DNA from 2 places in the Nonomuraea sp. NPDC059007 genome. Region 1 is predicted to be linked to the other one. Evidence: riboswitches for the same ligand, from Rfam matches in the RefSeq annotation. Region 1 holds a riboswitch; the other holds the start of a gene.
What was found. A riboswitch is a leader RNA that binds a small molecule or an ion and turns the genes downstream of it on or off. The one in region 1 is predicted to bind glycine.
Positions count from the first base shown of each region.

Region 2: it holds a riboswitch for glycine, as region 1 does, so the genes downstream of both, gcvP (aminomethyl-transferring glycine dehydrogenase) here and gcvT (glycine cleavage system aminomethyltransferase GcvT) in region 1, are expected to answer to the same signal.

Region 1 covers NZ_JBHYJD010000012.1:242,885-258,490, forward strand. The annotation lists gene ACFWY5_RS22290 (M4 family metallopeptidase) at 1-83, shown strand, start outside; gene ACFWY5_RS22295 (M28 family peptidase) at 80-1,750, shown strand; gene ACFWY5_RS22300 (cation:proton antiporter) at 2,075-3,508, shown strand; glycine riboswitch at 3,536-3,634, shown strand; gene gcvT (glycine cleavage system aminomethyltransferase GcvT) at 3,767-4,858, shown strand; gene gcvH (glycine cleavage system protein GcvH) at 4,891-5,280, shown strand; gene ACFWY5_RS22315 (L-serine ammonia-lyase) at 5,346-6,722, shown strand; gene ACFWY5_RS22320 (helix-turn-helix domain-containing protein) at 7,197-8,426, shown strand; gene ACFWY5_RS22325 (hypothetical protein) at 8,483-8,893, shown strand; gene ACFWY5_RS22330 (ATP-binding protein) at 8,890-9,393, shown strand; gene ACFWY5_RS22335 (B12-binding domain-containing radical SAM protein) at 9,461-11,605, shown strand; gene ACFWY5_RS22340 (aldo/keto reductase) at 11,617-12,690, shown strand; gene cyaB (class IV adenylate cyclase) at 12,700-13,263, shown strand; gene ACFWY5_RS22350 (hypothetical protein) at 13,582-13,791, opposite strand; gene ACFWY5_RS22355 (MerR family transcriptional regulator) at 13,894-14,601, opposite strand; gene ACFWY5_RS22360 (serine hydrolase domain-containing protein) at 14,604-15,606, opposite strand, start outside.
Region 2 covers NZ_JBHYJD010000008.1:263,104-278,709, forward strand. The annotation lists gene ACFWY5_RS15900 (response regulator) at 1-71, opposite strand, end outside; gene ACFWY5_RS15905 (sensor histidine kinase) at 68-1,225, opposite strand; gene ACFWY5_RS15910 (alpha/beta fold hydrolase) at 1,382-2,074, shown strand; gene ACFWY5_RS15915 (HAD family hydrolase) at 2,071-2,877, opposite strand; gene ACFWY5_RS15920 (P1 family peptidase) at 3,023-4,087, shown strand; gene ACFWY5_RS15925 (hypothetical protein) at 4,122-4,520, opposite strand; gene ACFWY5_RS15930 (TetR/AcrR family transcriptional regulator C-terminal domain-containing protein) at 4,627-5,187, shown strand; gene ACFWY5_RS15935 (DUF5999 family protein) at 5,400-5,591, shown strand; gene ACFWY5_RS15940 (alpha/beta family hydrolase) at 5,593-6,183, opposite strand; gene ACFWY5_RS15945 (hypothetical protein) at 6,267-6,617, shown strand; gene ACFWY5_RS15950 (tetratricopeptide repeat protein) at 6,746-7,543, opposite strand; gene ACFWY5_RS15955 (esterase-like activity of phytase family protein) at 7,715-8,872, opposite strand; gene gcvP (aminomethyl-transferring glycine dehydrogenase) at 9,065-11,893, opposite strand; glycine riboswitch at 12,046-12,140, opposite strand; gene ACFWY5_RS15965 (MerR family transcriptional regulator) at 12,200-12,817, opposite strand; gene ACFWY5_RS15970 (bifunctional nuclease family protein) at 12,965-13,435, opposite strand; gene ACFWY5_RS15975 (MerR family transcriptional regulator) at 13,522-14,175, opposite strand; gene ACFWY5_RS15980 (FHA domain-containing protein) at 14,172-14,684, opposite strand; gene ACFWY5_RS15985 (sugar phosphate nucleotidyltransferase) at 15,023-15,606, opposite strand, start outside.

The DNA.
Region 1 (15,606 bases):
CCAGCTACCGCTGCCGGCAGAGCCACACCAGCCTGCCCGGCTGGGAGCCGCCGAACGTGCTCGCACTCTGGCAGCCGCTGTGAAGAAACTCCTAGTGTCAGGGCTGGTCACCATCGTGGTGGCCGCCCTGGCCCCCCTCGCCGGCGCCACGAGCGCTCAGGCTGTCGCGCCGCCCAACATCCCGGTCGCGAACGTGACAGCCCACCTCAGCCAGCTCCAGTCGATCGCCACGGCCAACGGCGGTAACCGGGCCTCAGGACGGCCCGGGTACAACGCCTCGGTCAACTACATCAAGGGCAAGCTGGACGCGGCCGGATACACCACCCGGATCCAGACCTTCAGCGGCGGCAGCAATCTCATCGCCGACTGGCCGGGTGGCCCGACCAACCAGACCATCATGCTCGGCGCCCACCTGGACAGCGTCGCCGCCGGTCCGGGGATCAACGACAACGGCTCGGGCTCCTCGGCCCTGCTGGAGATCGCCCTGACCCTGGCCAGCCAGCGGCCGACGGTGACCAAGCACGTCCGGTTCGGCTGGTGGGGTGCCGAGGAGCAGGGATTGATCGGCTCCCGGTACTACGTGCAGAACGGGGGTGCGGCGGGCGTCGAGGCGTACCTCAACTTCGACATGACCGGCTCGCCCAACCCCGGCTACTTCGTCTATGACGACGACGTGGCCCTGCAGCGGCTGTTCAACGACTACTACACCTCGATCGGCGTGCAGACGGAGCCGGAGCGCATCGGCGACGGACGCAGCGACCACGCCTCGTTCAAGAACGCCGGCGTACGCGTCGGCGGCGTCTTCACCGGGGCGAGCGAGCGCAAGACGGCCGCCCAGGCCGCCAAGTGGGGCGGTCAGGCCAACCAGTCGTTCGACCGCTGCTACCACTCGGCCTGCGACACCTACCCGTCCAACATCAACACGACCGCGCTCGACCGCAACGCCGACGCGGCCGCGCACGCGCTGTGGACCCTGGCCGTCGGCCAGGCGCAGCCGAACGATTACTCCATCGCGGTGAGCCCGGCCTCGGCAACCCTCCAGCCCGGCCAGTCGGCGACGACGACGCTCACCACGACGGTCACCTCCGGCCAGGCGCAGCAGGTCAGCCTCTCCGCCGGCAGTGTCCCGGCCGGGGTGACCGTCTCCTTCAGCCCGCAGACGATCACGGCGGGCCAGTCCTCGACGGTCACGGTCGCGGCGTCAGCGGCGGCGGCGAACGGTAGCTACCAGATCGCCCTCAACGGTGACGGCGCCGACAGCGACCGTTCGACCGCCTTCAACCTGACGATCGGGCAGGTCCAGAACGACTACTCGTTCTCGGTCAGCCCGGCGTCCGCCTCTGTCCAGCCCGGCGGCAGCGCGAACGCCACCGTCAACACCCAGGTCACCTCCGGCCAGGCCCAGCAGATCGCGCTGACGGCCTCCGGAGCTCCCCAGGGCGTGACGGTGAGCTTCAACCCGGCCACCATCTCGGCGGGCCAGACCTCCGCGGTGTCGATCGCGACGACCTCCTCGGTCGCCGCCGGCACCTATCCGATCACGCTCAACGGCGACGGCACCAGCACGGACCGCTCGGCCACGTTCACCCTGACCGTGGGCAGCACCGGCAACGAATGGGCGCCGTACACCTCCTACACGGCCGGCACGACCGTGAGCTACCAGGGCACCAACTACCGGTGCCTGCAGAGCCACACGAGCCTGCCCGGCTGGGAGCCGCCCGGCACACCCGCGCTCTGGCAGCGCCTCTAGAGGAGCATGTACGGCCGGCGTCCCGCCAGGCGCCGGTCGTACAGACGTGGCCGGGAACCGCTGGGGTGTGCCAGGTTCCCGGCCACACCCCGTGGCCGGCCGTTCATCCGGGGGGACGGCCGGCCGCGCTATGCGTTGAGTCACACGCCCCGCAAAGTCCCGAAATATCCGGTTAAACACCCGGCAAGCGACACGCAGGGCCCCCGAACCTCTAGGCAAACACTGATCACCTCACGCACCAAGCTCGGATTTTTCCGGACATATCCCCCATAGGCTCGCCACCGTTGTCCGGATCCGATCCCCCTCAGGAGGGAGCCCGAGCTTTTGTCCAGCGACCTGGTGATCATCGCCGCGCTCGTCGCCGTCTCGATCGTGCTGGCCCGCTTTCTCAGCACGAGATGGAGGCTGCCGCCCCTGCCGTTCCTGGTCCTGCTCGGCATGCTCGTGGGAATCCTGCCCTGGGTGCCGGTCGTGTCGATGGACCCGTACGTCGTGCTGACCGTGCTCATCCCGCCCCTGCTCTACCACCACGCCACCACGCGCAGCGCGCCCCGCGAGTCGCGCGCCGCCTGGCGGCCGATCATGTTCCTCGGCGTCGGGCTCACCCTCGCCACCGCCGGCGCCGTCACCCTCGTGGCGCATCTGCTGCTCCCGGGCCTGCCGTGGGGCGCCGCGCTGACCGTCGGCGCCGCCTTCGCGCCCACCCAGGCACTCGTCCTCGACCGGCTCGGCGCGCCGGAGCGCGTGCTCACCGTGCTGCGCGGCGAGAGCCTGATCAACGAGGGCGTCGCGGTCGTGCTGCTCGCCATCGGGCTTGAGCAGCTCAAACGTCCCGAGACCGTCTCCGTGGCCGCGCTGCAACTGGCCGGGGCGATCGCCGGCGGCGCGCTCGCGGGCCTCGCGCTCGGCTGGGTCGTCGTGCAGTTGCGCCGCCGCCTGGCCGACTCGGGAACGCTGATCGTGCTCTCGCTGGCCACGCCGTTCGTCGCCGAGATCAGCGCGAGCAAGCTCGGACTGTCCGGCCCGCTCGCCGTCACCGCCGCCGGCTTCTACGTCGGGGCGCGCGGCCGCCTCTTCCACACCCCCGCGCGGGCCACCGAGCGGATCACCTGGCAGGTGCTGACGTTCCTGCTCGGCGGCACGCTCGCGGTCCTGCTCGGGCTCCAGCTACGCGATTTGGGCGGCTCACACTCCGGCCTGCCGCTCACGACGGTCCTGCTGGTCACCGCGGCTCTGCTGGGCGCGACTTTGCTGGTACGGCTGGCGTTCGCGCTGGCCGTCGACCGGCACAACGTCCGGGCCCTCACCCTGGGCGGCACCCGCGGGGCCTCGACGCTGGCCATCGCGCTGGCCATCCCCGCGCTGCCCGCCCAGGACGCGTTGATCTTCGCCGCCGCCTCGGTGGTGCTGGTCAGCGGGTTCGCCCTGCTCACGTGCCGCGCCGCCGTACCGGAGAGTGGGGGTGTCGCGGCGCCGGAGGAGGAGGCGCGGGCGCGGCAGGCGGCGGCCGCGGCGGCGATGCGCAGGCTCGACCAGATCTCCCACCGGCTCGACACCGGCACGTTGTGGGCGCAGCGGCAGTTGCTCGCGGTCGAGGCGAACGCCGGCGCCCCGCACGACCTGCGCGACGAGCTCGCCAGGGCGCAGCGCGAGACGCTCGGCCAGATGTACACCGAAGGCCGCATCGGCGCCACAACCCTGCACAAGCTCACGGAAGAGATCGATTGGCGCGATCCACACGCGACAACACCCCCGTGACGGCACTAGGCTGGTTGGAGACACCGGTGAACCCGTGCGGGAGAGCGTTCTGACAATCCGGTCAGAGCCCCTGAAGGAGCAAGCCCTCCCCGCGAACCTCTCAAGGCAAAGGACCGCTCGGGCGAGGTGCCTCTGGAAAGCAGGCCTCCGGGCCTCGCCGAAGGTGAAAGTCCGGCAAAACCCGGGCGAAGCTCTCAGGCATCGATGACAGAGGGGGAGGATGCTGGCATCCGACCCTGCCCTGAGGTGCGAAGACCAATGTCCCGACCGACACCGCTGCGAGACGTTCACGAGAGTCTCGGCGCGACGCTGACCGACTTCGCCGGCTGGCTGATGCCGCTGCGCTACGGCAGCGAGTCCGCCGAGCACAACGCCGTGCGCACCGCCGCCGGACTGTTCGACCTCTCGCACATGGGCGAGATCTTCCTGACCGGGCCCCAGGCGGGCGAGGCACTCGACTACGCGCTCGTCGGCCACCTCTCGGCGCTGGCGCCCGGACGGGCCCGCTACACGATGATCGTCGGGGAGGACGGCGGAGTCCTGGACGACCTGATCGTCTACCGGCTCGCCGACGAACAGTTCATGGTCGTGGCCAACGCCTCCAACTACCTCCTCGTGGCCCGCGAGCTGACCGCGCGCGCCGCCGGGTTCGACGCCGTCGTGGACGACCGGTCCGAGCAGTGGGCGCTCATCGCCGTGCAGGGTCCGCGCGCCCAGGAGATCCTCTCCTCGCTCACCGACGCCGACCTGCCCGGACTCAAGTACTACGCCGGGCTGCCCGGCGTCGTCGCCGGGGCCCAGGCGCTCATCGCCCGCACCGGCTACACCGGCGAGGACGGCTTCGAGCTGTTCATCGCCAACGAGGACGCGGTGCCGTTGTGGCAGGCGCTGGTCAAGGCGGGCGAGCCGTACGGGCTGATTCCGGCGGGACTGTCCTCGCGCGACACGCTGCGCCTCGAAGCCGGCATGCCGCTCTACGGCAACGAGCTGTCCACCGCGCTCACCCCGTTCGACGCGGGCCTGGGCCGAGTGGTGAAATTCGACAAGCCCGGCGACTTCGTCGGCAGGGCGGCGCTGGAGGCGGTCAAGAACGACCCGCCGCGGCGGCGCCTGGTCGGACTGGTGGCGCACGGGCGCCGGGTCCCCCGCCACGGGTACCCGGTGACCAAGGACGGCGCCGTGGTCGGCGAGGTCACCAGCGGGGCCCCTTCCCAGACCCTGGGTAAGCCCATCGCGATGGCCTACGTGGACACTGGTGTCACCGAAGGCGTGGCCGTGGACATCCGGGGCAGCCAGGAGGGCATGGACCTCGTCGCATTGCCCTTCTACAAGCGCAGCGCCCGTTCGTGAATACAAGCGCAGTAACTAGCAGGAGGACGTAAGTGAGCAGCATCCCTGACGAGCTGAGCTACACCAAGGAGCACGAATGGGTGGCCGGTCTCGACGACGGCCGGACCGTGACCGTCGGCATCACGGCCTTCGCCGCCGAGGCCCTGGGTGACGTCGTCTTCGTGCAGCTTCCCGAGGCGGGCTCCAACGTCGAGGCCGGCGACTCCATCGGCGAGGTCGAGTCGACCAAGTCGGTGAGCGAGATCTACGCCCCGGTCGGCGGCGAGGTCACCGAGGTGAACCAGGCCGTCGTGGACGACCCGTCGCTGGTCAACAACGACCCTTACGGCGAGGGCTGGATGTTCCGGGTACGCCTCGAAGGCGACCCGGAGGACCTCCTCTCAGCTGAGGAGTACGGAGCACTCACCTCCGGCGACTCCTGACCAACCGCCGGGGCCCGGCATGGGCCCCGGCACCGCCCTCCCCCCTGTTGCGGAAGGACGCATCAATGGCGATCAGCGTCTTCGACCTTTTCAAGATCGGAATCGGCCCGTCGAGCTCGCACACCGGCGGCCCGATGGCAGCCGCGCACAAGTTCGCGCGCGGCCTGCACGAAGACGGCCTCGTCGAGCGGACCGCGCGGGTCGAGGCCATCCTCTACGGCTCCCTCGGCCTGACCGGCAAGGGCCACGGCAGTGACAAGGCCGTGCTTCTCGGCCTGTCCGGCGAGAAGCCCGAACTCGTCGACGTCGACACCGTCGACGAACGCCTCGCCGCCATGCGCGCCGCAGGAACCGTCCGCCTGTACGGCGAGCGCGAGATCCCGTTCGTCGTCGGCGAGGACCTGGTCTTCGAACGCAAGATCAGCCTGCCCGAGCACCCGAACGGCATGCGCTTCACCGCCTTCGCCGCCGACGGGGAGAAGCTCCGCGAGAAGGTGTACTTCTCCGTGGGCGGCGGCTTCGTCGTCGACGAGAACGCCACCGGCGCCGACCGCATCAAGCCCGACGACACCGTCGTTCCCTATCCGTTCACCTCCGCGGAAGAGCTCCTGAAGCACTGCCACAACACCGGCCTGTCCATCTCCGGGCTCATGCTGGAGAACGAGAGGGCCTTCGGCCGTACCGAGCAGGAGATCCGCGACGGCATCCTGAACCTGTGGCGGGTCATGGCCGAGTGTGTGAGCCGGGGCATCAGCAAGGAAGGCATGCTGCCCGGCGGCCTGAAGGTCCGCCGCCGCGCCCACCAGCTTCACCGCCAGTTGTGCAGCGAGTCCCCCGAGAAGGACCCGCTCCAGACGATGGACTGGGTCTCGTTGTTCGCCCTTGCCGTCAACGAGGAGAACGCCGCCGGGGGCCGCATCGTGACCGCCCCGACGAACGGCGCGGCAGGCATCATCCCGGCAGTCCTGACGTACTACACGCGCTTCGTCCCCCAGGCGAACGACGAGGGCGTGGTCCGCTTCATGCTGACAGCGGCCGCGATCGGCGTCCTGTTCAAGGAGAACGCGTCTATTTCGGGTGCTGAGGTGGGCTGCCAGGGCGAGGTAGGCTCAGCCTGCTCCATGGCCGCGGCAGGCCTGACGGAGGTCCTGGGCGGGACCCCGGAACAGGTGGAGAACGCGGCGGAAATCGGCATCGAGCACAACCTGGGTCTGACGTGTGACCCGATCGGCGGCTTGGTCCAGATCCCGTGCATCGAACGGAACGCGGTGGCCAGCATCAAGGCCATCACCGCCGCCCGCATCGCCCTGCGCGGCGACGGCCGCCACTTCGTCAGCCTGGACAAGGCCATCAAGACGATGCGCGACACGGGCCGGGACATGCTCGACAAGTACAAGGAGACCTCACGCGGCGGCCTGGCCGTCAACGTCATCGAATGCTAAAAGCAAGGTCTTCACGGAGGGGCGCTACGCGCTAAGGGTTCAGGCAGCGTCCAGTGGGGGCGCAGCCCCCACACCCCGGCTGAGGGCGCGGTCCTCCCCATGGGAGCGCTTCGCGCATTGGGGCTCGGGCTGCGACAGTGGGGCTCTGCCCCACACCCCGGGCGAGGGAGAACCCTCGCGCTCCCCACGTGGCTGACGTCCTGCTATTGCGCCAGGGTGGATTCCCGGCTGAGCTAGGTGCCTCGGCGCCCATCCCAGCTCGTCTCTCGTCTGGGCGATGACCGAACTTCTCCGCTTCGTTGCCAATCCACAGCGCGTCCGCGTTCAGGCAGATCAGGTGCCGTTCCACCCGCCATCGTGACGACCACCGCATTCGTAGTCCAGGGCCGATTTGTCGGCAGGGCTGGACATAAGTGCGTCTTGCGGGCCTAGCCTTGGATGCAGCACGCCTCGAACGGACCCTGGAGTGAGCTGATGCTGGAGGAAGCGGAGAAGATCGGCCGCCGGGTCAAGCGCGCCCGACTGGACCTGGGGATCACCCAGGCCGACCTTGCAGCCTCGCTGAACCGGTCCCAGGGCTGGGTATCCAAGGTGGAAAACGGCCTCGTCGAGCTGGACAGCGTCGCCTTGCTGAACCATCTGGCCGCCGAGTTGCACGTCCATCCCAACAAGCTGATCGGCCGCCCCTACTCCAGCTCGCCAGCCGAGAACCAATGGCAGATCGCCGCCTCGGCGATCATGCGAGAGCTTCGCCGCTATGACCTCACGCCCGTCTTCGACGGGACGCCACGCGAATCCGGAGTGTTGTGGGGCGAGATGTCCCGTCTGCACCGGCTTCGGGACGCCGCCGCGAACGTGGCCATTCTGCGGTCTCTTCCAGACCTCATGCGCGAGGCCCGCGCCCTGGCGGAAGTCTCCTCCGACCACGAGCGCGAGGAAGCCTTCGCGCTGTACGCAGTGATGTGCAAGTTCGCCCACACCGCCGCTCATACCCTGGGCCACCCCGAACTCGTCGCGATGTCATGCGAGCGGGCAGCATGGGCAGCCCGTCACTCCGGCGACCCGGTCATGCCTGCCGTAGCAGACTGGATGCGAGTCTGGGACATGTGGGCCACGGCCGACTGGGATGACGCCATCGCCCTGACCGACAAGGCCCTGCGGGACCTCGAACCGGCCTACGACCGGGGCGACCGGCTGACCGTCCGAGCCTGGGGAAGCCTGCAACTGCGCGGAGCCATCTCCGCTGCGCGCGCGAGCGCACCGGAGGAAGCGATGGACCGTGTCGCGCTCGCCAAGGTGGCTGCCGACCGAGTCACTGCCGAAACGGGCCCGCGGGTCTACGACCGGCACTCGCTCACCTTCTCCAGCGGCAACGTCGCCATCCACGCCGTGTCCGTAGCGCTGGAGGCAGGCGATCAGGCCCGCGCCTTGGCACTAAACTCCAAGACTCACCCCAGCGTGGTTGCAGCCCTTCCGCACTCCCGGCAAGGACACCATCACATGGACCTTGCCCGAGCGTGGCTGTGGAATGGAAACCGGGACAAGGCCCTCCGCCAACTCAAGATCGCTGAGAAGCTCGCGCCCCAGCTCGTCCGCAATCACCCCATCGCGCGATCTACGTTGCGTTCCCTGGTCTACGCCGAGCGCGTGGCGACCCGGGAAGAACTTCGCCGCATGTCTGACCGCTTTCACCTGGACGGATGACCGGGGTATTCCTCTGATTCATATTCGGGGCCTGGCGGGAATTTACCGTCCTGGGCATGACACCCCCCGATGACCGAGCTGACCGTAAGGACAAAATCTCCCGGCGGCCCTGGCCGCAGCTCGGCGACCTGGCCGTTGACAGCGCCAAGAACAACCGCATCGGCGTCGTCGTCGGCCTGCCCGGAGAGCGTGGCTCCGAGTGGCTGACCTTCCATCTCCAGGCGCCCGGGGGCGGCGAAGAATGGTCGGCCGCCGCGGATGGCTCCACGCTCCGGCAGATCTCATCCCAGATCAGTCACGCCACCACGAAGGTCCAGCTGAACCACGACGCTGAGGCCGGCCACTGGACACTGGAGATTCAGCTCCGCTACGACGACGGCAGCATCCACGACGGCTTTCTCATCGTCGCCGAAAACCAGGCGGAGGAGCTGATCCGGCAGTTCAGTCGCAAGGAGCCGACGCGGTGACAGCGCCCTCCTCCATGAGCTGGACGTTGCCCGCCGACGCCGCCATCCTGCCCGTGACCCGCAAGAGGATCATCCAGCAGCTGGCCACCTGGGACTACCGCCTCGAACCGGTCATCGACGAGAACCTGCAACTGGTGGCCTCGGAATTGATGACCAACGCGCTCCAGCACGCTGGGGGCGGCGCCATCTCCGTCACTTTGTGGGCCGAGGACAACGAGGCGTATCTGGAAGTGCAGGACAACTCGCTCGACAAACCCTGCGTCAGCGTCTCAGCCGACGAGGACGAGCACGGGCGCGGCCTTTTCCTGGTCGAAAGCCTGTCCATCGAGTGGGGCACTGACCTGCTCATGGACGGCAAGCGGGTCTGGGCACGCATGCGCCTGCAACTGCCGAAGGCGCAGCCCTCCCTGTCCTTGAGAAAGCATCTGGCTGGCATCGTCTGCGCCGCCTCGGCCCCGACCGTGGGCCTGTCTCCTTCCCGCGCTCTGACCAGCGCCTGAGCCTCCGCGCTGGTCCGAGCTCCCTTCCACTCGCCGCAGACTCCACCTCACCCCGCATGGAGTGATCATGAGCATGCGAACTATCTCTGCCCACAGCCCGGTCGAACGGCTGAACCTCCTGCTCCGCGCTGTCGCACCTGACTACACCGGCTCACGCAACCTCGACGCCGAGACGGAGCGGCTCCTCATCTCCCCCGCCGAGCTGCGTCACCACCTCGACAGCCGTCTCCAGGGCCATGCCACGCAGGTCCGCGTCACCGGGTCACTGGACCGGCGGCTGGTATTCGTCCAGCAGCAGGGCGCCGCGTGGGTCGCCGCCGACCTGTCAGGTGAGCCACACCACAGCAGAGAGTGGCCCGCCTGGACGGATGGTCATGTCCATCTGCAGACACCTGACTCCTGGCTGTCGGCGATGCGCCTCGACGAATACGCCGTCCACCGGCTTGCTCGTCCGCGGACCCTGTTGGCCGCGCTGTATCACCCCGAGATCTTCCCGCTGCCCCGGTTTCCCTTGGCCATCAGCGACCTGGCCCGCGCTGCCCGCTCAACGCTGCTCGGCGAGGTCACGATGGCTGACATGCAGCTCGGCGTCACCCTTCCCGATCTGCTGCGCGCCATTGCCGATGACCCGCCCGACATTCTGGGGATCTCGGCCACCTTCGGCCAGCACGACCTGATGATCAAACTGTTGGAGGCCGTTTACGGCCTGCCCAACGCGCCCATGGTCATCGCTGGAGGGAGCCTGACCGTCCGCAACGAGGCGCTCCTGCTCGACCTCTACCCGAACCTGCTGATCGCCCGGGGAGCCGGAGAGACAACCATCACCGACCTGCTCGCCCACTGGCACGGCGATATCGGCCGGGAGCAGATCCACGGCATCGGCTACAACGGGGCAGCCCGAGGAACCGGAACCCTCGCCATCGGCCGGCGGCACACCCCCAAGCCAATCAGCCGCGCCCAGGACGACATCATCCCCGAGCTGGATCTCCTGCCCGCCACCTTCGACCACCACGGCGTGGCCCAACTCGAAGCCTCCCGCGGCTGCACCAACTTCTGCTCCTTCTGCCCGCGCGGTCACAAGGGTCAATGGTTCGGCGCCCAACCGGCCACCCTCCCGTGGGTCCTCGACCAGATGGGGCGCGTCTTCGACCGCTACCCCGGTATCTCCCGCACCATCTACCTGGTCGACGAAGAGTTCATCGGACGTGGCCCCGACTCCGTGACCCGGGCGCTGGAGATGGCCAGCACCCTGCACCGCGCCCGATTCCGCTGGGAGACGAGCTGCCGCATCGACCAGGTGGTCCGCCTGGACCGGGACCGCGCCTGGCACGAGGAACGCGCCATCATGTGGCGGGCCCTGGTCGAACGCGGCCTGCGCCGCTGTCTGTTCGGCGTGGAGTCGGGTGTGGATTCCGTCCTGGCCCGTTTCAACAAGGAGACCACCGGCGCCCAGAACGCCCTGGCCATCCGCACTCTGTCGGCTCTCGGCGTGCCCACCCGGTACACGTACATCACCTTCGACCAGCTCATGACCGTCGACGAACTGAAGGAAACGTACGCCTTCCAGGGCCGCACGGATCTGCTGCTGAAGCCGTCACCCCACCTGACTCCCGAGGAGATCGCCGAGGGCGTCCACGACCCCGAGTTCGTAGCCCGGCTTTCGGCCGGCAGGCCGTTCTACGGCGGCATCTCCTACATGCTGGTCTCCATGGAGTGCCTGATCGGCGCGGCCTACACCAGGCAGGCCCAGGCCGCGGGCCTGACCGGCGACATCCGGCCCTCCATGGGTCGTCAGGATGCCCGGTTCGCTGATCCCCGTATCGGCGTGTGCAGCGAATGGGCCCAGCTGTGGGTGGATCGCAACTTCGCGCTGGACTACACCCTCAAGTCGCTGGAGAAGATCCTCGACGGCATACCGCGCCAGGCCGTTCGGCAGGCCCGCGTGATCCTCAAGGACGCCGCGTACAGCGTGTTCGGGCGCATGATCCAAGCCATCGAAGACACCCCCGACGCTGAGAAACTGCGCGTAAACCTGCGCTACGCCCTGAACGACCACGCCGCCGCGCTCACCATCCGTATGGGCCTGGTGGTCGAGCAGGTCGCCAACGTCCTACCAAGGGACCAGGCCCTCCTCCTGGAACGTGAGCACACCCGCTGGGCGGACATCGACGAGTGGCGGCTGATCAACGCCGCAGACCCCTGTGGAACCTGACAGGAGGCAACATGGAACGTCGACACCTGCACGGGCTCGCCCGCGACGTCTCGGCCATCGGCGCCGGCTGCTGGACGATCGGCGGCCTGGCCAGCAACCGCGGTGTGCCCATCGGCTGGGCAGGGGTGGATCCAGAAGAGGCGTACGCGGCCCTCGTGCGCGCCTATGAGCTCGGCGTCACGTTGTACGACACCGCCGACGTGTACGGCATGGGTGCTTCCGAACGACTGGTCGGCAAGCTCCTGGCCCAGGTTGACCGCTCCGACCTCGTGATCTCCAGCAAGGTGGGCTACTTCGCTGGTACGGCCGCCCACCCCTACCAGGCGCGGCAGATCCTGCGCCAGTTCGAGACCACGTGCGACAACCTCGGTACCGACTACTTGGACATCTACTTCCTGCACAGCGCCGACTTCGGCCCTTCCGACCGGTATCTGATCGAGGCCGCCGAAATGCTGGAAGAGCTGCGGGAAGACGGCATGATCCGTGCCACCGGCATGCGAGCCCCGCACGAGTTCGCCGCCGAGTGGGCAGACGACGCAAGCCACCCCAAGGCGCGGGAGACGGCCCGTTTCCTTCGCCTGTTCGACCGTATTCAGCCCGACGTGGTCACCGTTCGCCACAACCTGATGAGCCCCACCTATTCCGCGCGCGAGACCGACATCTTCGCCTACGCCAAGCGGTACGGCATCGGCGTTCTCCTGAAACAGGTCCTCGGCCAAGGGCTTCTGCTGGGCACCTACAGCCCGGACGCCCTACCGGTGTTCCCTCCCGAAGACCACCGGCACGACGACCCTCGATTCACCTGGGAGTTCCTGCAAACCATCCACAACGCGCTGGCTCCGCTCGGGCGCCGCTTCGGCTACCGGCCCGCGGACCTGGCGCGCGTCGCCCTGCGATACGCCCTCCACTCCGATCCCCATGCTGTCGCTTTGGTCGGTTTCCGTAGCCCCAGCCAGATCACCGGAAGCATCGACGCTCTTCAAAGTCTCCTGAGTGCCGAGGACATTGACGAGATCAGGCACCTCACCGAGCCTCTTCGCGTCATGCTGGCGCAGCGCCCCTCCCCAGCCGTACACACCCGATAGGAGCAGATCATGGAGTACACCGAGGTCGAGCAGAAGTTCCGCCTCCTCACTCCGGTGGAGGACCTGAAGGCCACCCTCGCAGAGCGGGGCGCCCAGGCCGGGGAGTCCTCGCGGCAGGTCGACACCTACTTCAACGCGCCGCACAAGGACTTCCTCAACGGCGAGGTCATCTCCGAGTGGCTACGTATCCGGGAGGAGGCGGGAAACGCCTCACTCAACTTCAAGCGGTGGTACCCGCTGGAAGCGAAGATCAAGACGCACTGCGACGAGTACGAGAGCCGCATCTCCGACGCTGACGCCGTCCGGCACACCCTCCAATCCCTCGACTTCACCAAGCTGACAGTGGTGGACAAGACCCGGGAGGAGTGGCACCTGGACGGCATCGCGGTCGCCTTCGACGCCGTGGCCGACCTGGGCAACTTCGTCGAGTTCGAGTTCAAGGGCCATGCCGACAGCATCGAGCAAGCCACAGCCGCGATCACCACGTTCATCGCGAGCCTCGGCATCGAGCTCGGGGAGCGGATCCATGCGGGCTACCCGCACATGACGCTGGGACTTCACCCGGCCGTCTGAGCTCCTGCTCGCCAAAGAGCAGACGAGCGAGAGCACCAGTTCCAGGGCGACCTCCCCGCCACCCGCGATCGGGCCTACCGGATGGGTATTCCCATGCGCAGCGGTAGCAGGACCAGGAGACGACGAAGTGCCCGCTCCCCCAGCGAAGGAGAGCGGGCCAGATCACGGACTATGACGCAAGCGCTGCCTATCCGTGGATGCGTCAAAAGGCTCGCCGACCCGGCCGTTGAAGACTCGAACACAACTCCATGAGCGCCCATCCCGTTGGGCCTGCGCGAAGTCTCCAGGCCGTGACTCTCGACAGCTGTCTGGTGGCGATCAGCGCTGGCGTCGCATGGTCCAGAACAGCCAGTTGCTTTGGGCAGCGCAGGTGGCAACGTCCCAGCCCTGGCCGCCGAGTTCGGAGAGCACCGCGACCACCTCGTCGTAGCTGCCGGAGAGCACGCGCTCGTTTCCTCCCGGCAGGTTGACCCGGATGGCGTTCGTATCCCATAGCCACTCGACAACACCGAACTCGTACGTGAACATCGTTGCCCCACATCTGTCGGCCGCCACAGCAACCCAGGAAGCTAGCACGATCTTCGCAAGGGGCGATGGGCTGGTCATCGCGGGGCGTAGCCATCCAGGTCGTCACCTTGGATCGGCCACCAGCAGTCGTCGCAGTGCCGGTGATGATTGCAGGACGTGGGCGAACATCAGGTCCGCCGGGACCGTGGAGTCCGGGCCGGGTCGGTCGAGGTTTCGGTGGTGCCAGGTCGTGATCTGTTCGGCGAGGTCCGGTAGGCGTGGATCTGTGGGCGACCAGTCCAGGGCGTGGGAGATCGTCCGGTAGAGCTCGACGAATGCCGGATCGTCAAGGGCCGCGCTCTTGACGGCGACCCATTCGGGTACGGCTTGGGGTGTCTGGGCGGCGAGCATGATCCAGACGTCGCGTTCCAAGCGCACCAGACCCTCGCCGACGCCCAGGGCACGCTGGCGGTCGAGGATGCGCACGACGTCCTCTGGGAGGAACAGGCGGTCTCCGGCGGCCAGTTCGGAGATGCGCCTGCGGTGTTCGCGGAGCTGGTCCATCTTTTCGGCCAGGGAGTGGTCGATCTCGGTGACGGCCTCGGCGAAGTGGCCGGGGCCGGCGTGGAGGAGTTCGTCGATGCGGGCGAGCGGAACGCCGGCGTCGGCCAGGGTCTTGATCCGGATCAGGTCGACGACGGCCGCGGCGCCGTACCGGCGATATCCGGAGGCGTCCCGCTCCGGCTCGGGCAGCAGGCCGAGATGGTGATAGTGGCGGACGGCGCGTACCGTCACGCCGGTGTGTGCGGCGAGCCGGCCGATGGTGAGCATCTCTATATCTTCGCGTCGCACATCAGGTGGTCGATGGCGGTGTTGATGAGCTTCTCGATGGGGAGGGCGTTCTCGTTGGGGGCCCACAGGGTGGTGAGCAGGACCATTCCGCGGCGGCCGTCCTCGGTGAAGCCGCTGTGGGTGGTGTGGCCGGGGGTGTTGCCCGCGTGACCCCAATAGGGGCCGCAGGGGGATTGGAGCTGGGCGATGCCGAGGCCATAGCGTGCGCCGGGGAAGACGGGGTCCCATTCGGGGGCGGGGACGGTCTGCTTCATGGCGGCGAGTTCGGCCGGGTTGAGGAGTTCGCCGCCGAGCAGGGCCTGCCAGAACCGCACGAGGTCGGGCATCGTGGTGATGAGGTCGCCTGCGGCGCTGGCGGCGGTGAGGTTCCATTCGGTGGTCTCCACCGGCTCGGGGCTGTCGGGGAATTCGGTGTAGCCGATCGGGTGCGGGTCCGGGAGCTTGGGGTCGTCGCCCGGGGAGAAGGTGCGGTCGAGGCCGAGGGGGCGGAGGATCCGGTCCGTCACCTCCTGCGGTCGGGGGTTCCCGGTGACCTTCTCGATGATCATTCCGGTCAGCGTGTAGTTGGTGTTGGAGTAGCTCCAGCGGCGGTCGCCGGGTTCCGGGATCCAGTGGGGTTCGTGGCGCATGGCGAGGGCCACGAGGTCCTCGGCGGTGTAGGAGTCGTAGCGATGCTCGCGGAAGTCCGCCGCGGTCCAGATCGGGACGTCGAACATGTACTCGGGCAGGCCGCTGGTCTGCTGGAGCAGCCGCCTGACGGTGATCTTGGTGCCGTCGTTGCCGTTGCCGCGCACCACGCCCGGGAGCCAGTCCTCGACGGTGTCGTCGAGGGAGAGCCGGCCTTCGCCGACAAGCTGGAGCGCCACGGTGGCGGTGAAGGTCTTGCCCGTGCTGCCCATCCGGAAGAAGCTGTCGTGGGCGATGGGCCGACCGGAGGTCGTGCCGCGGTGGGCGGTCAGCAGTTCCCTGCCCGTGTGCGCCACG
Region 2 (15,606 bases), on a different contig from region 1:
TGGGCCGACAGCAGCGCCGCGAAACCCGCCCTGACCATCGCCTGATCGTCCGCGACCAGAACGGAGATCATCTTCCCTCCCGTGGCAGGACGGCCCGCACCGCGTACCGCCCGTCGGCCGTCGCGCCGGCGGACAGTTCCCCGCCGGCGAGGCTCACCCGCTCGCGCATGCCCACCAGCCCGTACCCGGACCCGGCCCCCGATCGCGACCCGGCCTCGTTTCGCGTCCCGGCCTCGTTGACGACCTCGACCACGACGTCGCCGTCGTCCAGGCCGATCGCGACCCTGGCCGGGGCGCCGCCCGTGTGCTTGATCACGTTGCTCAGCGCCTCCTGCACGATCCGGTACACCGTGAGTGACAGGGCTGCACCCAGGTCCGGGGCGCGTTCGGGCAGGTCCAGGCGTACCGGCGTGCCCGCCCGGCGGGCGGACTCCGCCAGCTCGGCCAGGTCCCGCAGCCCAGGCTGCGGCGCGGTCGGCGGGTCGTCGTCCCCTTCGCTCCGCAGGACGCCGAGCAACTGCCGCATCTCGGCCAATGACGCGCTCGCCGCGGCGTTGATGTCGCGGAACTCGTGCCAGACCTCCCCCGACGCCGCGTCCTTGATCCGGTAGGGGGCCGTGGCCGCCCGGACCGCGATGACGGACATGTGGTGCGCCACCAGATCGTGCAGCTCCCGGGCGATCCGCGCGCGCTCCTCCAGCAGCCGCCGCTTGCCGTACTCCTCGGCGATCCGCAGGGTGCTCAGCCGCCGCATCCTGAGATAGAGCCCGATGACCGTCACGGCCAGCAGCATCAGGCCCCAGCTCCTCATGGCCTCCACGACGTACGGCGACACGTCCGGGAGCCAGAGCTCGGACAGCACGCCCGTCCCGAGCGTGATCAGGAACACCGCGGCCGTGACCCGCCGCCTGGACACCAGCGCCACCGTGAACACCACCGGCGCCTGCGCCAGCGTCTCCGACACCAGCCAGGGCGACCAGTCGCCGACTCTGAGGACCGTCATCCCGGCCAGCAGCGCCAGCATGATCCACCAGGCGGTCAGCGGCCGGTACCAGGACACGGCGACGGGCAGCGCGTACAGTGCCCCGATCAGCAGCCCCGGCAGGCCCGCCCCGAGCATGTCCGCGAACGCCCACCCGTTGAACAGGGCCACCAGCCCCGCGGCGACGAAGTACGGGCGCCGCGGTACCTGGGGGCGGCCCGGGTCGGCCGGTGAGGCCGGCACCCGGGCACGATGCGCGCTCCGGAGGATACTCAGCACTCCCAGAACCCTACGTGATCATCGACGGTGGCCGCCGCCCCCTCTGACCGGTACGTCGCCCAACGCCATTAACTGGGCTATCCTCCCGGTCCAACAGCCTTTCTACCGGTTTGGGGCCCCATGTCGACCCTTGTCCTCCTCCATGCCTTCGGCTCCAGCCGGCGGGCCTGGTCACCCCAGGTCGCCGAACTGTCCCGGCGGCACCGGGTGCTCACCCCCGACCTGCCGGGCCACCACTCCAGCCCCGGCCCGTTCTCCCTGGACGCCGCCGTGCGCTCGGTCCGCGAGCTGCTGGCCGCCGAGGAACAGGTCCACCTCGTCGGGATCTCCGGATCGGTGAGCGTCGCCCTCCTGACGGCCCTGGCAGAACCGGAGAAGGTCGCGAGCCTCGTCCTGTCCGGCGGCGTCGCGGCCCCGACCGGCGGCGACGGCCTCCAGCGCACCGTGATGGGGCTGCTGCCCACCGCGATGATCGTGTCGATGATGAAGGGCATGTACTCCGGCGGCCGCCCCGAGCACACCGCGACCGCGGCCGAGGACCTGCGGACGGCGGGCAAGGCGGCGCTGCTCACCGGGCTGCGCGAACTGGGCGAGCTCGACCTGCGGCCCAGGCTCGCCGAGATCAAGGCGCCCGCCCTGGTACTCGTCGGCGAGAAGGACAAGGCCAACATCGCGCCCGCCGAGGTCCTGGCCGCCGGACTCCCCCAGGCGGAACTGCGCGTGATCCCGGGCGCCGGGCACCTCTGGAACCTCGAACAACCCGAGCTGTTCACCCGCCTCGCCGCCGGCTGGGCCGAGACCCCGCGGGGTTAGCCCACGGCCGCCGCCAGGCGTTCCAGCTCCAGGGCGACGCCGTCCTCGTCGATGGAGCCGATCACATGGTCCACGGCCGCCAGCACGTCGGCGTGCCCGTTGGCCATGCCGTACGACGTGCCCGCCCAGGCCAGCATGGGCAGGTCGTTCGGCATGTCACCGAACGCGACCACCTCATCGGCCCCGATGCCCAGCCCCGCGGCGTAGGACATCAGGGCCGAGGCCTTGCTCACCCCGGCGGCGATCGCCTCGACCAGGCGTGATCCGTTGGAGTGGTAGACGGTGACGATCGGGGCCAGCTCGGGCGCGGCCAGCGCGAGCAGCTCGTCGGCCGGCAGCGTCGGGTGACGGCCCAGCAGCTTGGGGCCCGGCCTGCCGAACAGCTCGTGGTCGGCCATCCGCACCAGCGTGATGCCGCGATCCCAGTCCCACGGCTCGTACAGCTCGTCGGCGGCCAGCGTGGCGGCGTACTCGACCGCGATGCCGATGCCGGGAGCGGCGGCGCGCAGGCGGGCGGCGGCCTCCCCCAGCACCTCGGGCGGGATGGCGTGCTCCTCGACGACCCGGCGGGCGCCCAGGTCGTAGACGAGCGCGCCGTTGGAGCAGATGGCCACGCCGTGGTGGCCGAAGGCGGGGGCGATCTCGTGGATCAGCCGCGGCGGGCGGCCGGTGACGAAGACGACGCGCGCGCCCAGCCGTTCCGCCGCGGCGAAGGCGGCCACCACGCGCGCGGACACCGTGCCGTCCGCACGCACGACCGTGCCGTCGAGGTCGGTGGCGATGAGGCGGGGAAATCCCGTCAGAACGGTTCACCTCCATAGGGCCTGGATCGTGAACCATCGTCCGCACGGAGACGATCACCTGTCAATGAAGGCACCGGCCCAGTCCCAGCGCTCAGCCGGATCGCGCCCCTGTTCTCCCGGTGATCGCCTTCCGTAGGATGGCCGGGTGCGCGCTCGTGAGCTTCCCATCGCCCTGCAGGGCCGCCCCGGTCCCGCCAACGCCATCACCGACGTACCCGGTGTCCAGGTCGGCTACGTCACGCTGACCGAGGGCGCGGCCCGCACCGGGGTCACCGCCATCCTGCCCAGAGGCCGCGACGGGGTCGGCGTGCCGTGCGCGGCCGGCGTCTACTCCCTCAACGGCAACGGCGAGATGACCGGCGTGACGTGGATCGAGGAGAGCGGCGCGCTGACGCTGCCCGTCGCGATCACCAACACCCACGCCGTCGGCACCGTGCACCGCGGCGTCATCGACTGGGTCGTCGCCGCCCACCCCGCGCTCGGCGCCGAGTGGCTGCTGCCGGTCGTGGCCGAGACCTGGGACGGCTACCTCAACGACATCAACGGCCCCCACGTCCGCCCCGAGCACGCCGCCCAGGCCATCGAGTCGGCCGCGGGCGGGCCGGTCGCCGAAGGCAACACCGGCGGCGGCACCGGCATGAACTGCTACGGCTTCAAGGGCGGCTCGGGAACCGCTTCGCGCCTGGTCGAGCACGCCGCCGACACCTACACGGTCGGCGCTTTCGTCCAGGCCAACTTCGGCAGACGGTCCGAGCTGACCGTGGCCGGGGTGCGCGTCGGGCAGGACCTTCTCGACGACAACCCCATGGAGGAGCACGCGCGGGCACGGGCCGGCGCGGGCTCGGTGATTGTCGTGGTGGCCACGGACGCGCCGCTGCTGCCCGGCCAGTGCAAGGCGCTGGCGCGCCGGGTGCCGATGGGCCTGGCCAGGACCGGCACCACCGGCAGCCACTTCTCCGGCGACATCTTCCTGGCCTTCTCCACCGCCAACGAAGGGGCGCTGGCCAGCGGGTTCGCCGCCGGTGACGACTACGAGACGCTGCGGTTCGTGCCGTGGGGCCGCATGGACCCCTTCTACACGGCCGTCGTCGAGGCGGTGGAGGAGGCGGTGCTCAACGCGCTGACCGGCGCCGAGGAGAGCATCGGCCGCGACGGCCACCGCTCCCCCGCCCTGCCGCTCGACCGTCTGACGGAACTGCTCTCCCGCTGAGGGTACGGCGCCGCCGTACCCCAGCCAGGGCTGGTCAGAATGTGGCCGGGATGGCCCGCGGCACGCGCGGCATGCCCCACATGCGGTTCTCCTCGCGCAGCGTGCGCAGGCGCTCCACCTCGGCGCTCCACTCGGCGCCGGCGGGCGTGGCCTTGGCCTTGCGGCGGGCGATGCGGTCGTCGTAGGCCTTGACGCCGAACGTGGCCCGCTGGCCCGCCTCCGCGCCGCGCAGCGCCTCGGTCAGCGCCTTGTCGAAGGCCCGGCCCGCGGCCAGCAGCTCGATGTCGTCGACGTCGGCGGCCCGCAGCTCACGCACGGTCAGCTCGGCCTCGCGGGCCTTGGCCAGCAGCTCCGGGAAGGTCTTGGAGATCTCGATGTCCGCGTGGTAGCGCACCTCGGCCTCGCGGCTCACCCGGGGACGGAAAAACGCCATCGACTCTGCCTTTCTCAACGCTGCGTATCAGGCGTAGCGTACGCCGTCGCGGGACACGGGCCGTAATCGGACCCGGCCCGGCGCCTTTACATAGTAGATTTCTAACATGCCCGCGAAGCGACCGCCCGTACCCCTGTCCCGCGAGCGCATCATCGACGCCGCGCTGCACATCGCCGACAGCCAGGGCCTGCGCAGGCTCACCATGCGCCGCCTCGGCGACGCGCTGGAGGTGGAGGCCATGGCCATCTACCACCACCTGCCCCGCGGCAAGGACGCGCTGATGGACGCCCTGGCCGAGCACGTCACCGCCGTCCGGGTCGAGGCGGGTTCGAGCTGGCAGGAGACGGCCAAGGCCTGGTGCAGGGCCGGGCGCGAGGCGCTGCGCGACCACCCCGGCGTGCTCGCCCTCGCCCTGACCAAGCCGCCCAAGGGCGCCACCACGGTCTCGATCAGAGACCAGACCGAGCAACTCGCCGACGCCGGCCTGCCCGCCGCCGCCGAGGCCGTACGCACCATGCGCGCCTTCGTCTTCGGCAGCGTCGCGGTCGAGGTCCAGCAGTCCGGCTGGGCCGATCCGGAGGTCGACACCTGGACCCGCCGCGACGAGCGAGCCGACGCCGACTTCGAGCGCGGCCTCGACGCACTCATCAAAGGACTGCAAATTTAGTCGGCGTGTCGCGCTTGGACCGTTATCCTGCTTAAGACACGCTGTGTCGTAGGTCACAGACTCACCCGGGGCACCCTCCACTAACCGCCCGAACGGGCTATGTCGGTTTGTGTGACCCACGTCGCACACTTGCTAGAAACGAACAAGCCGAGCCGCTCCCCGTCAGCTCAGTGCGACATGGGAGCCATTCACGAGATATCGGAGGCACGCCGATGTGCCCGCACGACCCGGTCTGCCCGTCTGCCGAGGCGCCCGACCGCGAGGCAGCACGAACCCTCGCCTGCCACCCCGAGCAGGGGTGGAGCCTCCTCTGCAACGGCGTCGTCCTGTTCGAGGACACCGGGGAGCTCCTGCCCGGCGGCATCGTCATCGCACCGCACCGTCCCGCCGTGGGCGCCGCCTGACCTACGCGTAACGCACGATCCAGCGGGCGACGATCTCGCCCACCTTCCCGGGGTCCTTCTTCAGATCATGTCCCTCCCCCGGCAGGACGACCAGCTCAGCGGCGTCTGCCGGGTCCGGCACCCCGAACGGGTCCCGGTCCCCGTTGACCACGAGCACGTCGACGCCCGCCTCGCGCAGCTCCCCCGCCCTGGAACGTTCCGGCCGCCCCGGCGGATGCAGCGGAAACGCCAGCGCCACCACGGCCGCCGCGCCCGCCCGCCGCGCCGTACGGCAGGCCACCCGGGCCCCGTTGCTCCGCCCGCCCTGCACCAGCGGCAGGCCGGGAAAACGCGCGACCAGCGCCGCCACGACGACCTCCCACGCCTCGTCCTGCCGCTCCGGCGAGCCCGGCGCCCTGGCCCCCGCCAGCCGGAACGGCTGCGTCACCCTGGCCACGCTCACGCCCGCGGCCAGCGCGTGCTCGCGCACCGCCAGCAGGTCGGGCGCGTCCACCGTGCCCGCGGAACCGTGCGTCAGCACCAGCAGCAGCTTCGGCCGCCGGACCTCGTCGAGGTCGACCCGCGCGGGACCGCGCGCAGTGGTGATCTCCATGGCGACAACGGTACTCGGGGAGGAGGCGCGACCTGGCTCTCAGGTGGGATGACGGCGCGCCGCCGGGAGGGGACAATCTCGGTATGGCAGACATGCGTCCTCTCCGCGACGAGCTGCAGGCGACTCTCGACGCCCGGCGCGATCTCGGTCCCGAATACGAGCAGGCGTTGGTGGAATCGTTCGTGGAGCGGCTGGACGCCACGATCGCCGCCCGGGTGCGCGCCGAACTCGACACCCACCGCCCCAGACCCGGCAAGAACCACAAATCGAGCAGCTCATCGCTGATCCCCATCGCGCTCGGCTCGCTGGCCCTCGGCATCCCGCTCACGGCCATCGCCGCCTCGGCGGCCGGTCCGGCCGGCCTGGTCATGGCATGGCTGGCGATCATCATGGTGAACGTGGTGGCGGCCGTCGCCATCATGCGCGGCCGCTGACCGCACACCGCTCTGCCACGGGTACGAGGGCTCCGTGGCCCGCGGTAGACCCGCCGGGAGCAGGTACGCCCCGCCGGGAGCAGGTACGCCCGGCGGGGGCGGCGCTGTGCCCGGCGGGGGCCGGGCGGTCAGCCGTCGCGGTCGAGGCGCAGGCGGACCTCTTCGGCCAGTGCCTGGTCGGTGTGGTTGAGTCCGTAGCTCCAGACCCGGTCGGCGTCCTCGGCGCGCCCGCGCAGCGGCAGCGTGCGCGCCAGCAGTTCGATGGCCAGCGCGCTCGTGCCCGGCTCGTCGCCGTCCTCCACCGCGCCCGCGAACTCCGCGCACGCCAGCTCCAGGTGGGCGATCCCGAGCTGGACCCGCAGCCTGGCCACCTCCCCGGCCGGCGCGTCGTGCAGCGCGGCCATGAGCACGTCCGCGGCCTCGCCCGGCTCGCCCTGGAGCAGCAGCAGGTCGCCGAGCTGCTGGGCGGCCCGCGCGCCGAGGTGCGGGTCTCCGGCGCCGATCGCCGCGCGCAGCTCCTCCTCCGCCGCCTCCAGGTCGTCCCGCTGTACGGCCAGCCTGGCCAGCCCCAGCCGCGCCAGCGCCACGTACTCGGGGGCGCCCATGCCGAGCACGGCCTGCCAGGCGCCTCTGGCCTGCTCCGGCCGGTTCTCGCGCTCGAAGCCCTGGGCAAGGTGGCAGGCGGCCTGCGCGCCGTACTCGGGATGGCCGGTCGACAGCGCCACCCGGGCGGCCGCCCGCGCGCCCTCGGCGTCGCCCCGTTGCTCCAGCACGACCGCCAGCCCCACCGCGGCCTGCGCCCGGTCGGGCCCCGCGGGGTCGGCGGCCAGCTCGGACAGGATGGCCGCCGCCGCATCGAGATCACCGCCCTCGGCCAGCCTCCTGGCGTGTTCCAGCGGGGACGCGTCGACGTCTGGGGGTGTCAAGGAGGCTCCTTCTGAACGTTGATCGCCCCGAGCCTAACGACTCGGGGCGATCACGTCTCGCAACTCGGCCTGTCCTCATCTATCCCTGATGGACACGCTCTTGTTGCCTGCCGCCGTGACGAACACCCAGGGCGGCCCATGACAGACGCCACGACGGCAGACATGAGGACCTCAGCAGCCCCGGGCGCCGAACGCCAGGAACTGGGTGACCTCCCGCTGGTCGAAGTTGTCGTCGCTGCCGATCACCAGCGTGCACTCGCCGGTGGCCAGGCGCGGCCCCCAGGCCAGGCTCTCCAGGTTCTGGACCGGCGCCCTGACGTTCTCCAGGTCCATGACGAGCCGCTTGGAGACGGGCCGGTAGGGGCGCCCGGTCGCCAGGCTGTTCCTGTCCTGGACGTCGGTGGCCCGGCGCAGGTCGATCTCGTAGAGCTTGACCTTGTAGTTCACGCCCTCGATCCAGGAGCGCTCCAGGGCCAGATAGCGGTGGTCGTCGAGGGCCAGGATCTCCGACACGCCGCTGTCGGTGGCGCCGTCCGGCGGGATCGGGGCGGCGGGCAGCGGGTCGATCGGGTAGGCGTACTGCCCGCGCAGCCGGCCGTCGCGGCCCCACACGGTGATCCGGGCCGGGGCGCCGGACTCGACGGTGGGCGGCTCGCCGTCCTCGTAACGGGGGCCCTCCACGATGGCGGCGATCGTGGTCGGCGCGAACGTCAGCCCCTCGAACCCGAAGTTGCGCCGCGGGCCGCTGTCCGTGCCGGTGACCTTCAGGTTGCCGGGCAGCGGGAGCTCACCCAGGTGCCGCCCGTCGCGCCCGGCCCAGCGGACGAACAGGTCGGAGAGCGGGATGCCGGGGTTGCGGGCGTCCGGCCGGTCGCCCTCGTGACCCCAGAGCAGATTGCGGCTCCACCGGTCGAAGCGGATCGTCTCCGGGTCGGCGGACTCGGGCTTGCCGTACCCGGGGTAGGGGGTTCCGTCCGGGCGCAGGAGCGTGGTGGCGCCGGTCAGCCGTACTCCGGTGAACGCGCCGGTGCGCCGGTCGATGTCGAGGGCACCGGTGTAGAAGCGGGCGGGGTTGTAGCGCCAGCGGTCGTCGGAGATGAAGTACCAGGTGCCGGTCCGCGGGTCGCGGTCGATGCCGGACAGGCCGCCGACGACCGTGCCCTCGAACTCCATCTTGTGCGGAAGGCGCTGCTCACCGAGAAAACGGGTGATTCTGAGCCCCTGCTGCGGGGCGGAGGCGGCGCTCGACGGCGGGGTGGCCACGAGTTGCGCGCTGACCGCCAGCGCCAGAGCCAGGGCGGCCTTCACCGATCTTCCCCGAAGGATCATTCACTTCTCCACGGCTTGGAAACGGGCCCCGTCGGGGCCTGAGCAAGCACATGAGAGCGTGGATCAAGAGGAAAGTCATGAGGACATGCCGCCGCTCCGGCAGCCTTTACCGTCGGCTCCCGAGCCCGGACCGTCGAAGGCCCCGGGAAGGCACAAAGCGCTTCCCGGGGCCTTCGGGGGCCTTCGTCAACCTCAGTCCTCGTAGGCCTCCAGCGGCGGGCAGGCGCAGACCAGGTTGCGGTCACCGTAGGCCTGGTCGATGCGGCGCACCGGCACCCAGTACTTGCCGTCGCGCAGCGAGCTGACCGGGTAGGCGGCCTCGGCGCGGGTGTAGGGGTGCGCCCAGGTGTCGGAGGTGGCCGCCTCGGCGGTGTGCGGGGCGTTGCGCAGCGGGTTGTCGTCCTTGTCGTAGGCGCCCGAGGCCACCTTGGCGATCTCGCCGCGGATGGCGGCCATGGCGTCGGCGAAGCGGTCGAGCTCGGCCAGGTCCTCGCTCTCGGTCGGCTCGATCATCAGCGTGCCGGCCACCGGGAAGGACATCGTGGGCGCGTGGAAGCCGTAGTCGATGAGGCGCTTGGCCACGTCGTCGACGGTGACGCCGGTCTCCTTGGTGATCTGGCGCAGGTCGATGATGCACTCGTGGGCGACCAGGCCGCCACGGCCGGTGTAGAGGACCGGGTAGTGCGGGGCCAGGCGGCGGGCCAGGTAGTTGGCCGACAGAATGGCCTGCTCGGTGGCGGCCTTGAGGCCCTCGCCGCCCATCATCCTGATGTAGGCCCAGGAGATGGGCAGGATGCCGGCGGAGCCGTACGGGGCGGCCGAGACCGCGCCGACCGGCGAGCCGGGACGCAGCGCGTGACCGGGCAGGTAGGCGGCCAGGTGCGCGCGGACGGCGACCGGGCCGACGCCGGGACCACCGCCGCCGTGCGGGATGCAGAAGGTCTTGTGCAGGTTGAGGTGGGAGACGTCGGCGCCGAACTCGCCGGGCTTGGCCAGGCCGACGAGGGCGTTGAGGTTGGCGCCGTCGACGTAGACCTGGCCGCCGGCCTCGTGGACCTTGGCGCAGATCTCGGTGATGGTCTCCTCGTACACGCCGTGCGTGGACGGGTAGGTGACCATGATCGCGGCCAGCGCGTCGCGGTGCTTGGCGATCTTGGCGTCGAGGTCGGCGAGGTCGATGTTGCCCTCGTCGTCGCAGGCGACCACGACGACGCGCATGCCGGCCATGACGGCGCTGGCGGCGTTGGTGCCGTGGGCGGAGGACGGGATGAGGCAGACCTCGCGGGCCGTGTCGCCGCCCGCCTGGTGGTAGGCGCGGATGGCCAGCAGTCCGGCGAACTCGCCCTGCGAGCCGGCGTTGGGCTGGATGGAGACGGCGTCGTAGCCGGTCACCTCGGCCAGCCAGGACTCCAGCGTGCCGATCAGCTCCAGGTAGCCCTCGGTCTGCTCGGCCGGGGCGTAGGGATGGACGGCCGCGAACTCGGGCCAGGTGATCGGCTCCATCTCGGTGGTCGCGTTGAGCTTCATCGTGCACGAGCCCAGCGGGATCATCGAACGGTCGAGGGCGATGTCCTTGTCCTGCAGCTTGCGCAGGTAGCGCAGCATCGCGGTCTCGGAGCGGTGGCTGTGGAAGACCGGGTGGGAGAGGTAGTCGTCCTCGCGGGCGAGCGCGGCGGGCAGCGCGTCGTCACCGGCCAGGTCGCTGAGCCCCGCGGAGACGCCGAAGGCGGCGGCGACCTGCTCCAGGTGGGCGAGCTCGGTCTTCTCGTCGCAGGAGACCGAGACGTGGTCGGCGTCGATCTGCCAGAGGTTGACGCCGCGGGCGGCGGCCTCGGCGACGACCTGCGCGGCCCTGCCGGGCACGCGGGCGGTCACGGTGTCGAAGAACTCGCCGTGCACGACCTCCACGCGGCCCGCGCGCAGCACCTCGGCGAGCGTCACGGCGTGGGCGTGGGTACGGCGGGCGATCCGCCGCAGGCCCTCCGGCCCGTGGTAGACCGCGTACATGCCGGCGATGACGGCCAGCAGCACCTGGGCGGTACAGATGTTGGAGGTGGCCTTCTCCCGGCGGATGTGCTGCTCGCGGGTCTGCAGGGCCAGGCGGTAGGCGGGCGCGCCGTCGGCGTCCACCGAGACCCCGACCAGGCGGCCGGGCATCTGCCGCTGCAGCCCCTCGCGCACGGACATGTACGCGGCGTGCGGCCCGCCGAACCCGAACGGCACGCCGAAGCGCTGGGAGGAGCCGATCGCGATGTCGGCGCCGAGCGTGCCGGGCGCGGCGATGAGCGTGAGGGCGAGCAGGTCGGCGGCGGCGACCACGAGGGCGCCGGCGCCGTGCGCGCGCTCGGCCAGCGCGCGGAAGTCGCGCACGCGGCCGGAGGCGCCCGGGTACTGCACCAGCACCCCGAAACACTCGGGCAGCTCGCCGTCGAGGTCGGAGTAGACGAGCTCGATGCCCAGCGGCTCGGCGCGGGTGGCCAGCACGGCCTTGGTCTGGGGGAGGGCGTCGGCGTCGACGACGAACACGGGGCTCTTGGACTTGCCGGCCCGGCGGGCCAGGGTCATCGCCTCGGCGGCGGCCGTACCCTCGTCCAGGAGGGAGGCGCCGGCCACGTCGAGGCCGGTGAGGTCGGAGACCACCGTCTGGAAGTTGAGCAGCGCCTCGAGGCGGCCCTGCGAGATCTCGGGCTGGTAGGGCGTGTACGCGGTGTACCAGCCGGGGTTTTCCAGCAGGTTGCGGCGGATCACCGCGGGCGTGATCGTGTCGTGGTAGCCCAGGCCGATCATCGAGGTGAGTACGCGGTTGCGGCCGGCCAGCTCGCGCAGCTCGGCGATGACCTCGCTCTCACTGGCCGCCGGGGGCAGCTTCAGCTGGTCCTTGGCCCTGATGGCCTCGGGCACCGCCACCGCCACCAGGTCGGAGACCGACTCGAAGCCGACGGCCTCCAGCATCCGCTGCTGCTCGTCGGCCGAGGGCCCGATGTGGCGGGTGGAGAACGGAGGTGCTGTCAGGTCGGTCATGAGGGTGCCCTCCCGAGGCGATGGAGACCGGCGCCGGGGCGCGGTGGCCGGGTCTCCCCCTCTGTCATGGGACCTGAGAGCTTCACCCCGCGGGCGGGGCTTGCACCGTCGGTGAGGCGCGCCTGGCTGGCGTGCCTGCTTTCCAGAGTTGCCTCACCCGAGCGGTACCGGTTGCCTGAGAGATTCCGGGGAGGGTTGCTCCTTCGGCGCCCCGACTCAGGGTCGGGGACTCTCCCGCACGGGGTCGTCAGCCTTCGGGACCTAGATTACTACGCCGGACCGCGTCAGGCGTTCCGGCACGCTCAGCTATCCGATCTTGCGCGCGCGCCGCCGCTGCGCCAGCTCGTCCGCGGGGTGGTCGGCCGGGTCGTCACCGGCCGCGGCTCGTTCCCCCGGCAGCTCCGCGAGCGACCCCTCGACTTCCCGCCAGACTTTGCCCAGCGCGATCCCGAACACGCCCTGACCGCCCTGCAACAGGTCGATGACCTCGTCGGCGGAGGTGCACTCGTAGACGCTGACGCCGTCGCTCATGAGCGTGATCTGCGCGAGGTCGGCGACGCCTCGATCACGCAGATGCTGTACGGCGGTGCGGATCTGCTGGAGCGAGACTCCGGTGTCCAGCAGCCGCTTGACGACCTTGAGCACCAGGATGTCGCGGAAGCTGTACAGGCGCTGCGAGCCGGAGCCCTGGGCGGCCCTTATCGTGGGCTCGACCAGGCCGGTTCTGGCCCAGTAGTCCAGCTGCCTGTAGGTGATGCCGGCCGCCGAGCAGGCCGTCGGGCCCCGGTAGCCGATGTCACCCGGAAGTGTCGCGGGGGCGTCGTCGAAGAGCAGGCCCTGCTCTCCGGCACGCTGCCGCGCGCTCTCGCGCCGCACCGGATCTTCCTGGCCGGCCGTCTTTCCCTCGCCGCTGCTGACCGCCACGCGGACCTCCGGCTTTCTCTCATCCCGCGGCCTGATCTGGGGGTTCGCAACGCGCGACCACGGGTTTCACTTGCACCGTAGGACCGTGACCAAGCGCAGTCAACGATCCGGCTCGGCGCGTCGTGAAGCGTAAATTCACTGAAATACCTACCCCGCCCTGCCGAAGTCCTCGGGCGTGATCGTGTCAAGGAACTCCCTGAACTTCTCCACCTCGTCCTCCTGGTCGTCAGGAATGATCACACCGGCTTCCTGCACGACCTCCTCGCTGGCGAAGATCCGGGCACCGGTGCGCAGGGCGAGCGCGATGGAGTCGGACGGCCTGGCGCTCACTTCGACGCCGTTGGAGAAGACCAGATCGGCGAAGAAGATGCCGTCACGCAGCGCGACGATGTTGACCGCGCGCAGGCCGACGCCGAGCGCGCTGAGCACGTCGCGGAACAGGTCGTGCGTGAGGGGTCGCGGCGGCGGCTCCTCGGCCTGGGCCAGCGCGATGGCGGTCGCCTCGGTCATCCCAATCCAGATCGGCAGGAACCGCTCTCCGTGTGCCTCCTTGAGCAAGACGATCGGCTGATTTGTGGGCATTTCAACGCGAACGCCCACTACCTCCATCTGCAACACGGGCTGCTCCGTATCCGACACCTGACCGCTCTTATGCAATTCAACGTAACACCCGGCGGACACCTGGGGGTGCGCCGGTGGCCTCTTCATCGGCCCAGGACACTCCGTACGCCCGCGCGCAGCAGGGCCGCGTGCAGGTCGAGAAGAAGTGCGGACAGCTCCCTGCCCACCTCGTCGGCCTCCCCGATCGCGCCGGGCCTGCGGCGTTTGAGTATGGGCGCGACGGTCTGCTCCACCAGCCCCGCCTCACGCTCGGCCGCCGCCTTGACCGCCCGCAGGTGCCGGGCGTGCAGGCCGAACCTGGCCAGGGCGCCGACGCTGCGCGCCACCTGGAGCGCGTCCTCGTCGTAGCGGCGCGCGACGGGGGCCAGCAGGCCGTAGTCCTCCAGCTCGGTGAGCGTCTCCTCGCTCAGCCCCGCCGCCTCCAGGAGCTCGGCGCGGCTGAGCCGTACCTCCGAGGTCTCCTGTACGGCGTGCGGCCGCCCGAACGACTCGGCCATCTTGTCCTTGATCACGCGCAGCGGGAGATAGTGATCACGCTGCTCGCGCAGGATGAAACGCAGCTGCTCCACGTGCAGATGCGTGAACTTGCGATAGCCGGACGGGCTGCGCTCGGGCTCGATGAGCCCCTCCCCCTCCAGAAAACGGATCTTGGAGATCGTCACGTCGGGGAACTCGGCGTGCAGCAGGCCGAGCACCTCCCCGATGCTCATGTGCGAGCGGGCCGCCTGAGAGGTCATCCCGCGACGGCGGTCCGCATCAGGAAGACCAGCCGGAACTTGCCGATCTGCACCTCGTCGCCGGAGTGCAGCGGCACCTCCTCGATGCGCTCGCGGTTGACGTAGGTGCCGTTGAGGCTGCCCACGTCGCGCACGGAGAACTGGCCGCCGTGGTGGCGGTAGAACTCCACGTGCCGGCGCGAGACGGTGATGTCGTCGAGGAAGATGTCGCTCTCGGGGTGGCGCCCGGTCGTGGTGAGGTCCTTGTCGAGCCGGAAGCGGCTGCCGACGTTGGGACCCCTGGTGACCGTGAGCAGCGCGGTGCCCGGAGGCAGCTGCTCCACCAGGGCCCGCTCGGCGAGCATGAACTCACCGGTCTCCGCCTCGTACGCCTCGATTCCCGCGACCGAGATGGTCGAAGTGGTGTCCCCGGCGACCTCGGGTCTGGTCAGCGGTGACCCACAGCGGGAGCAGAAACGGGCATCCTCGGGGTTGGCGTGCCCGCACTGCGTGCAGTAGACGCTCGGCATCGATCGGCTCGGCCTCCTACCGCGAAGTCGCGGCAACGGTGCTCGGGGCGCGCCTCGCTTCGCTCTTCAAGTTTGCGAATGCCGCAACTTACGCTGATCAGCGACGAAGGTCAAGACGGACGCCTGACGACAGGTTTGGACGGTGACAAAGTTACCGCCGAGTCTGCCTCAAGGTCCATGCCGCCGCGCTGCCTTTCTGTCACGTTCCTGTTGCCTGCCGGGCAATCCGGCAGGTCATCCTCCCAGATGCCGGCCCAATGATCCACTCGAAGATCCGGCGTGTCACACTCCGGAATCCCCTTCGATGATCCGGTACGCCACGTTCCGATGATCCGGTCTCACGCTCCCGAGGCCTGTTCGACGATGCGGGCCCAGCGTTCCAGGAGCGCCTGCGCCGAGTCGGCGTCGGCGGCCTCGGCCCAGACGTCCGTGACGGGCTCGGTGGCGGCCGGGAGGATGAGCGCCCAGCCGCCGTCATCGGCGGCCAGCCGTACGCCGTCGGTGGTGTCGACGCGGAAGCCCTCGCCCGCCGCCTCCGCGGCCTCGATGACCGAGCGCATCACCGCGCCCTTGGCCGCCCACGGCGTGGGGACGCTGCGTTTGAGCAGGCTCGCCTCGGGGATGCGGGCGTCGATCTGGCTGAGCGACAGGCGCGTGCGGGCGACCAGGCCGAGCAGGCGCATGAAGGCGGCCAGGCCGTCCACGGCGGGGCTGAACTCGGGCACGATGAAGCCGCCCCGGCCGTCCCCGGCGAAGACCAGGTCCTCGGCCGCGGCGGCGGAGGTGAGCGCGTCGGTGGCGGTGGAGGTCCATTCGACCTGGACGCCGTGGAAGCGGCAGACCTGCTCGGCGACGCGGGTGGTGGTGACGGGCAGGGCGACGCGCCCGCGGCGGCGCTCGGCGGCGACGAGGTCGAGCACGA